2 regions of the Winslowiella toletana genome follow, and region 1 is predicted to be linked to the other one. Evidence: predicted binding sites of a transcription regulator. Region 1 holds the regulator's gene; the other holds the start of a gene.
The links. Region 1 encodes PurR, which represses purine synthesis genes. Its sites were predicted from a motif close to CANGCAAACGTTTGCNTG; they were not measured.

Region 1 (4,779 bases):
CCACGCACCGGCAAAGATATTCAGATTAGCGCGTTAAGCGAAGATTACTGGCAGCGCCACTATGTAGGCGCGCGTCGGGTAATGACGCCAAAAACCATTCGTTAAACGCTTCCGACAGCTTTGATTTAAATGAAACGGGCGGCCTGTGCCGCCCGTTACTGTAATTACGAAGCCGGATTCACTTTGTTCTCACTCTGTTGCATTAACTGTGGATGTTGCCCGGCGCGCGACAGCTGCATCGCCTGTTGCGGCATACTGATCCCTGCACGGTCAAAGTGAATTTTAACCAGGCGATCCAGCGCATACTGCACCACCCACTGTTTGAGCGCCAGCGTGCGCACCGTTACCCTGGTGGTAAACGAGCGGTCGCCCAGGGCCACCACGCCGTTAAACACCGGCTCGCCAATCAGGAAGAATTTCACCTGCTCATCCTGCTTCAGCTCTTCAATTGCCTGATGCAGCACCTGATTAACATGATCGATATCTTCATCACGACTCACGGTGTAATTAGCACGATACACCCCGAATTCACGCGCATAGTTAGCCAGCGTCGTCATCGAAGAGTAAGGCACGATATGGTAGACACCATAGTCATCCCGCAGGCCAACAGAACGGATCGTCATACGCTCGACGGTGCCGGTAATGCCACCCACCGTGACATATTCACTGGTGTTCATGCCGTTCTCGAACTGGATAAACACGCCGGTAATCACATCTTTCACTAACGTCTGTGCACCGAAACTGATTGCCAGTCCGAGCGCACCGGCACCGGCCAACAGCGGCGCGATATTGATGCCTACCTGCGACAGCACGATCATAATGGTGATGGTGCTGATAACAATCGCCAGCACGTTGCGAAACAGCGTCAGCAGCGTGCGTTCGCGCGCGCTGGGACGAGTGCCGTTACTCATCTCCAGTACCAGGCGATGCTCAATAATACTGGCCAGAATCGTCCAGCTAAAGGTGGCGATCAGCAGAATAAGCAGAATATGTAACAGGCCGCCGATAACTTTACCGCCGGTCTCGCTGCTGGCCCACTGTTGCAAATTAAACAGATGCCAGGCATCCAGCAGGAACAGTGATACCGCCAGCACCACCATTACGCGCAGAATTTTCAGCCCGTTGGGTATATAAGAGTTGATACGGCGTTCCAGCATCGGATAACGCAGATTCATTTGATCCGGCAGTGAAATCCGCCGGGCGATCCAGCGCGTCATCATACCGGACAGCAGTGCGCCAAGCCCAATGACCAGCAGGCTCTTCACCGTGGCACCCATCATAAAGCTCAGGCTGTTGCCGAAATCAAACTGCGAGAGGAAAAACAGCATCAGGAAATAGGCAATCGCCAGCAGGTGCCAGATGTGGCCAAAGCCGCGGAGTATCACACTGAAAAACGCCATTGACCGTTCTGCCAGCAAATCGATTTGGTTATGGATCGATTTACGGTTACGCATAATCAGAGTCAGTGCATAGACCGTCAGCGCCAGCATTACAACCAGATTGACCGCCGCGGCTGCCTGATAACTGATTTGCGTCGCCACCACCGGCACCACCACCATCAGGCCATAACCGATTAAACCACTCAGCCAGGCAAGACGCTGATTCCAGTAGCGCGCGGTGGCATCACTGAACGGGAACGGGCGCAGATAAGCGAAACCGGGCGCGAAAATCAGCCGCAGAACCGCTTTAAAGAACTCTATTACCGCAAAAGCACCGAGGAACAGCGACTGTTGATGAGCGATCACCGCACTGCCGTTGTTGAACTGGTGAGAAAACAGTTTGCCACCTGCCAGCACCAGCATCAGTACTAACAGATCGATGATAAACGCGCCGAGAATGGCGGCCGGTAATTTGTACCACGGTCCACCGTGATCCTTGGCGTTACGACCCCAGCTGCCAATTCGATTGTACAGCGGGCCCACCAGCCGGCGAATCAGATGGAATATGGCAAAAGTCACCACCACCATCAGCAAAAAATAGCCGAGGGCGTGGAAAAATGCACTGGGATCAAACGTGCGCTGCGGCCCGGATTCGACCACTTTCTGCAAGGCGTTCACCCGCTGACTCAGCGCCTGTAACGTCTGTTGCGCAAACTGGCTGACGCTGTCGCTTAAGCTGGTCGCACCGCTGGGTGCGGCAACTTGCGGCACAGCATCCGCCGCCTGAGTTTTAGACTGCGCTTCCGCGGCGCGCTGTAACTGATCAATTAATGCATCACGCGCCTTTTCATCTTTAAGGATGCCCGCCAGCGCGGCGTAAGGAATATCCTGCTCAGTTTGCTGCGCGGTATCGGCAGCAGGCGCGGGTTGCGCAACAGCAACCGGTGAGATAACGCTGATTAACAGCAGCAATAATACGGCGATGAAGGGAAAAAATCCCGACGGGTGCGCTCGCCCTGGCGCCCGACAGCAGATAGTTGATGACATGGTATTCTCGAATAATTTCATTAGCACAATCAAGTGAGTAACAGACCGTCAGCGGCGCATAACAATCCCGCCACTGAGCATATTGCAGCATGCAGGCGCTGTTTAACTCCGCGTGCGCATGACCATTAAATAGCCAATTTGCGCAAAAAAAAACGTCTGAGGGAATTCATCAGACGTTTTAAAAGGGTTAATCCTGAAGATTAACCGATGTTTATCAATTCATTACCGCGGTGAAACTGAAGGCAATAATTACCAGCAGCGCGCCGACGGTGGTCAGCAGAGAAAACTTCAGATTGGTGTCCATACTTCACTCCTTAAAGACCTTACAATTAATAACTCTCACTATTTTCCCATATAAACAGGTAAAAATCTCGTTTTCTGCTCACAGCCTTGATAGAATTCTGTTTTTCCGTTGCGCAACAACTGCAACACCGCGTCACTTGCCGTGTTTCCTGACGTCAATCTCCTGCCCGACGTCACTCAGATTGCAACAATGAAACCGATCGCGCCAGAAAACGCGAAGCATACGCAAACGTTTAACATGATGCTTATCAATCCTTTAAGATAAGCGCAGGAGTACCATTTTAATGGCAACAATTAAAGATGTGGCGAAACGCGCCGGTGTTTCTACCACCACCGTTTCTCATGTCATCAATAAAACCCGCTTCGTGGCTGAAGAGACCCGCGAAGCCGTTTGGGCCGCCATCAAAGAGCTGCACTATTCGCCCAGCGCCGTTGCGCGCAGCCTGAAAGTGAACCATACCAAATCGATTGGTTTGCTGGCGACTTCCAGTGAAGCGCCCTATTTTGCTGAAATTATTGAAGCAGTTGAAACGCGCTGTTTTGCCAAGGGCTATACCTTGATCCTCGGCAATGCTCATAATGATCTCCAAAAACAGCAGGCTTATCTGTCGATGATGGCGCAAAAGCGCGTCGATGGTCTGCTGGTGATGTGCTCGGAATATCCTGACGAGCTGCTGAAGATGCTGGAAGACAATCGCAACATTCCGATGGTGGTGATGGACTGGGGCGAATCACGCGGCGATTTCACCGATACCGTGCTGGATAATGCTTTTGAAGGCGGTTACCTGGTGGGACGCTATCTGATTGAGCGTGGTCACCGTGATATTGGTGCGATCCCGGGTCAACTTGAGCGAAACACCGGCGGTGGGCGCCATGCCGGTTTTCTCAAAGCGCTGGCCGAGGCCAATATTGCCGTGCGCGATGAGTGGGTTGTGCAAGGCGACTTTGAGCCGGAATCCGGATATCGCGCGATGCAGCAGATTTTATCGCAGAAACAGCGGCCAACCGCGGTATTCTGCGGCGGCGATATTATGGCGATGGGCGCCATTTGTGCAGCAGATGAAATGGGCCTGCGGGTGCCGCAGGATATTTCGGTGATCGGTTATGACAATGTGCGCAACGCGCGCTATTTCACGCCAGCGCTGACTACCGTCCATCAGCCGAAAGAGCGCCTCGGCGAAACCGCATTTGATATGCTGCTGGATCGCATCACCAGTAAACGCGAAGAGCCGCAGACGATTGAAGTACATCCTTCATTAATCGAGCGCCGCTCGGTGGCTGACGGTCCGTTCCGCGACTACCGTCGTTAATCCGCTACCGGCCACCCGTTGGCCGGTCAGTTTATCCTTCGCGAAGCCACTCCTGATTCATGGTCTCCGGTGTACCCAGATACTCCAGCAACCAGCTCAGCGCCGGTGAAGCACTCTGCTCAGCCCAGCTGACGCAGCACGGGCTGTCGGGGAATTCGGCCGGTAGCGTTAATTCGGCCAGCGAACCTTCAGCAATCAGCGGCGCAGCAAAATGCCCGGGAACCATACCCACGCATAACCCTGCCAGCAGGCAATCAAACGCCGATTCCCAGTCCGGTGCCACCAGCCTTCGCTGGTTGTCCAGTGTCCAGGTAATGCGTTTTGGCAGGCTGCGCGAGGTGTCTTCCAGCACCAGCGACGGCCACTGGCGAATTGTATCATCATCAATGCTTCCCACTTGCTGCGCCAGCGGATGGTCGGCTCTGACCACGCAGCGCCAGTTAAGTGCGCCCATATCACGGAAACCAAAGCGACCACCGACCGGGATCGCCTGGGTAGCGCCAATCGCGACATCGACTCGCCCGTCAACCAGCGCATCCCAGACGCCATTAAACACTTCATGCCAGACCAGCAGCTCCATATCCGGGAAATGGCGATAAAAATCGAGCACCAGCTGGCGGGTGCGCTGGGGTTTAACAATCAGATCCACTGCAATGCTCAGCTGTCCGCGCCAGCCGTTAGCGACCTGCTGACACTGACGGCGCGTGGCAAGCATTTTTTTGATAACAGTGCGCCCTTCC
Region 2 (4,779 bases), 500 kb from region 1:
ACTATTCTGAAGGGAATGAAATTCTTTCATCCCGGGTGATTGTGGGTCGTCCGGATCGTAAAACGCCGTTGATGCGCAGCGCCCTGAATAATGTGGTGTTAAATCCGCCATGGAATGTGCCAACCTCGCTGGTGCGCCAGGATATTATTCCGAAGGTAAAACGCGACCCATCCTACCTTTATAAGCACGGTTACACGCTGTTATCCGGCTGGAGCAATGATGCAGAGGTTATCGATCCCTCCATGATTGACTGGAGTATGGTATCCGCCGCTTCGTTCCCTTACCGCTTACGACAGGCTCCAGGCAGCAGTAACTCGCTGGGTCGCTATAAATTCAATATGCCAAGCTCAGATGCCATCTATCTGCACGATACGCCTAACCATGGCTTGTTTCAGAAAGATATCCGTGCGCTGAGTTCGGGCTGCGTACGGGTGAACAAGGCATCTGATTTAGCCAATTTGCTGTTGCAGGACGCCGGCTGGAACGACAGCCGTATCTCCAGCACCCTGAAAGAGGGCAATACGCGCTTTGTTTCTATTCGCCACCGTATCCCGGTTAACCTCTATTATCTGACTGCCTGGGTGGCCGATGACGGTCAGCCGCAGTTTCGTACAGATATTTACAATTATGATGCCACTGCACGCTCAGGCTCACAGGCGCTGGCGCGTGCCGGACAGCTATTACTCTAATAGTTGAAAATTCAGTAACAAACAGAGCCGGGCAACGTCCCGGCTTTTTAATCCCTGCGCGTTGAGGATCCGACACTGACCGCAGTTTACTGGCTGGTGGGTTGACGGATGGCTACACGGCGGTTATGGTTCGGCTTTGTGTGGTTTTTGCCCGTTTTCGGTCTTTACTTTCAGGTATCAGCATTTCATGGATAAATTCGATTCTCAACGCCGTCGGTTACTGGCAATAGGTGGAGCAGCCTGTGGATTGGCGCTATTGCCCGGTCAGGCATTTGCTACGCTTTCTACCCCTCGTCCTCGCGTTCTTACCCTCAGTAATCTTCATACCGGTGAAACCCTTAAAACTGAGTTTTTTAACGGCAAAAGCTATGACAAAGATGAGCTATCGCGTCTGAATCACTTTTTCCGTGATTATCGGGCGAACAAGGTCAAAAGCATCGATCCCAAACTTTTCGATCAGCTTTTTCGTCTGCAGGCGATGCTGGAAACCCGTAAACCGGTGCAGCTGATTTCCGGTTATCGTTCGCTGGCGACCAATAATGACCTGCGTTCGCACAGCAAAGGGGTGGCGAAACACAGTTACCACACGCTGGGTCAGGCGATGGATTTCCATATTGAAGGCGTTTCTCTCAGCAATGTACGCAAAGCAGCATTAAAAATGCGCGCAGGTGGTGTAGGATATTACCCCCGCAGTGACTTTGTTCACATTGATACCGGGCCGGTAAGAACCTGGTAATTAAGAGAAATTCCGGCAACCCTGTGTTAGCCGGTAACGGAGCGTTATGGACTATCACATTATTCCCGTCACGGCATTTGCCCAGAACTGTTCGTTGATTTGGTGTGCGGAAACGCAAGAAGCCGCCATCGTCGATCCGGGTGGTGACGCTGAGAAGATTAAGCAAGCAGTGGCGGAGAAGGGTGTCAACGTTAAGCAGATTCTGCTGACGCACGGTCATCTCGATCACGTTGGTGCTGCCGCAGAACTTGCCGCGCATTATGCGGTGAAGATTATTGGACCGCAAAAGCTCGATGCTTTCTGGCTGGAAGGCTTACCGGCCCAGAGCCGTATGTTTGGACTGGCAGAGTGCGCGCCACTGACGCCGGATCGCTGGCTGGAAGAGGGCGAAAGTGTTGAGGTCGGTAATGTCAGGCTCGATATCCTGCATTGCCCAGGACACACGCCGGGTCATATTGTGTTCTTTGATGCTGAAGGTCGTCTGCTGGTCTCTGGTGATGTGATTTTCAATGGTGGTGTTGGCCGCAGTGATTTCCCACAGGGCAACCATCAGGCGTTAATTGATTCCATCACAGATAAACTGCTGCCATTGGGCGATGACGTGACTTTTATCCCAGGCCACGGACCGATGTCGACACTCGGTCACGAACGGGTCAGTAATCCTTTCCTGCAGTAGCCGCGTAGGGGAGCCGTTTTCGGGCTCCCGTCCAGCGCTCATCTTCATCAGAGGCGGCGATAACGCCGCCCCAACGGACTATTAAAGCACTGCCACAATCGCTTCACACAGCGGCGCCATGTTATCTGGCGTCATACCGGCCACGTTAACGCGTCCGGAATTCACCGCATAAACACCGAACTCTTCACGCAAGCGCACCACTTGATCTTTGGTCAGGCCGCTAAAAGAGAACATGCCGTTCTGATTGATGATAAAGCTGAAGTCGCGGTTAGCGCCTTTCTCCTGCAAAGTATTCACAAACAGCTGACGCATGCGGTGAATACGCTGGCGCATATCGGTCAGCTCTTGCTCCCACAGCGTGCGCAGAGCCTCATTACCCAGAATAGTGGCAACCACTGCCGCACCGTGAGCCGGTGGGTTAGAGTAGTTGGCACGAATGGTGGCTTTTACCTGGCTGAAAGAGGTATCAGCAATTGCAGCATCAGCAGCAACCAGCGTAAATGCCCCCACGCGCTCGTTATACAGGCCAAAGTTCTTGGAGTAAGAGCTGGCAACGATCAGTTCCTGATGGCTGGCAGCGAAAATACGCAGGCCTTCAGCATCTTCTTCGAGTCCACGGGCAAAACCCTGATAGGCGAAGTCAAACAGCGGTAACCAGCCGCTGGCCTGAGACAGTTCAGAAAGCCGCGCCCACTGTTCTGCGGTTGGGTCGACGCCGGTTGGGTTGTGGCAGCAGCCGTGGAACAGCACTACGTCACCCGCTTTCGCTTCACGCAGGCTGGCAACCATGCCATCGAAATTAAGCTGATGGTTTTCCGCATCGTAGTAATTGTATTCGCACACTTCCAGGCCCGCAGACTCGAACACATTTTTATGGTTAGGCCAGCTTGGGTTACTTACCCAGATGCGTTTTACCGCGGTCTGATTGGCGAGAAAGTCTGCCGCTACGCGCAGTGCACCGGTACCGCCAGGGGTTTGCGCAGTACGCGCACGTTTACTGGTGAGAATCTCGTTGCCTTTACCAAATAACAGCTCCTGCGTACAGTGACCGAAATCCGCCAGGCCATCAATGCTCAGGTAATTTTTAGTGGTTTCGTTTTCCAGCAGATAGTGTTCCGCTTTCTTCACGCTGGTCAGTACAGGTGTTTTACCGGTTTCATCTTTGTAAACACCAATACCGAGATTGATTTTGTTGGGACGGTCATCGGCGCGGAAAAGATCGGCTAAACCAAGAATCGGGTCGGCGGGTGCAGCTGCAATGTTTTCAAACATATGAGAGGGTCCGTAAGCTTATTCTAAAGCGAATTGAACTCTCAGGTTAACGCCAGAACGTGCAAATGCCAACCGTTTGCGACAAAAAGAACTACGCAGATCTCAGACTGATTTGAGCAGGCTAATACCGGCAATACCGGAGCGGCAGAAACCGTAATCAACGCGGCCGGGAAAGGTGAGTGAAAGATAAAATCGGTAAATAAAAACGGAGCCTTTCGGCTCCGTTTATGTTTGCTGCGATACGCTGTATCGCAGGAAATCAGAACTGGTAAACCAGACCCAGTGCGACGATATCGTCGGTAGGCAGGTCTAACGCGTTGTTGTTGTTCAGCAGGTTGATACGGTAATCAACATAGGTAGACATGTTTTTGTTGAAGTAGTAGGTGCTGCCCACAGAAACATATTTGGTGGTGTCAACATCGCCAATACCTTCTACGTCTTTAGCTTTGGTCTGAATATAGGCCAAGGATGGACGCAGGCCGAAGTCGAACTGGTACTGAGCAACCAATTCGATGTCCTGAGTTTTGTTAGCAAAACCAGAAACGTCGGTACGGCCAATGCCATTAGCGTTAGCACGTGAACCAGAAATTGGCGTTGCGTTACGGCCCTGAGCGTAGGTTGCTGCCAGGTATACGCTGTTTGCGTCATATTTCAGGCCAGTTGCCCAAACTTCAGCACGGTCGCCACGACCCAGAGTGTTTGCACCGGTGTTCTGACGCGCAGTACGGTCCTGGCTTGCGTATGCAGCTACGATGCCGACACCGATTGGAGAAACGTAAGAAGAGGACAGACCCCAGCCATCGCCATTCGCACGACGGATGTCTTCACGATCGTTTTTACCCTGATACTGTACGGCGAAATCCCAGCCATCAACCAGGCCGAAGAAGTTGTTGTTACGGTAAGTTGCCACGCCGGTAGTACGGCTGGTCATGGTGTCGGAGAAGCCGAAGTCACCACCGAATTCTGGCAGCATATCAGTCCATGCCAGTGCATCATAAGCCACGCCGTAGTTACGACCGTAGTCGAAAGAACCTGCGTCGCCGAATTTCAGACCAGCAAAGCCCAGACGGGTTTTGTTGCCGTCTTGCGCGTCAGAACCTTCAGAGTTATTCGCCTGAACGTTATATTCCCACTGGCCGTAACCGGTCAGTTGGTCAGAGATCTGAGTTTCACCTTTGAAGCCGAAACGCACATAAGATTGGTCGCCGTCACTACCGTCATCTTTAGAGAAGTAATGCAGGCCAACGGCTTTACCGTACAGGTCCAGTTTGTTGCCGTCTTTATTATAGATTTCTGCCGCGTTTGCTGCACCAGCAGCTAACAGAGCTGGAATTACTACTGCAAGAATGTTGCGCTTCATCATTTATTATTACCCTCATTGGAGTTTATTCGGACACCTGCCACTG

Region 2: RIN69_RS08350 (amino acid aminotransferase) is a predicted target of PurR. The motif match lies at 3,439-3,456, and genes of this name have one in related genera.

What each region holds. Positions count from the first base shown of each region.
Region 1 is NZ_CP134152.1:2,273,902-2,278,680, reverse strand. Features, by position in the region: gene RIN69_RS10745 (C40 family peptidase) at 1-105, shown strand, start outside; gene ybiO (mechanosensitive channel protein) at 165-2,447, opposite strand; gene cydH (cytochrome bd-I oxidase subunit CydH) at 2,641-2,730, opposite strand; gene purR (HTH-type transcriptional repressor PurR) at 3,014-4,039, shown strand; gene punR (DNA-binding transcriptional activator PunR) at 4,071-4,779, opposite strand, start outside.
Region 2 is NZ_CP134152.1:1,778,246-1,783,024, forward strand. Features, by position in the region: gene ldtD (L,D-transpeptidase) at 1-689, shown strand, start outside; gene RIN69_RS08340 (YcbK family protein) at 877-1,425, shown strand; gene RIN69_RS08345 (MBL fold metallo-hydrolase) at 1,472-2,101, shown strand; gene RIN69_RS08350 (amino acid aminotransferase) at 2,183-3,373, opposite strand; gene ompF (porin OmpF) at 3,633-4,736, opposite strand.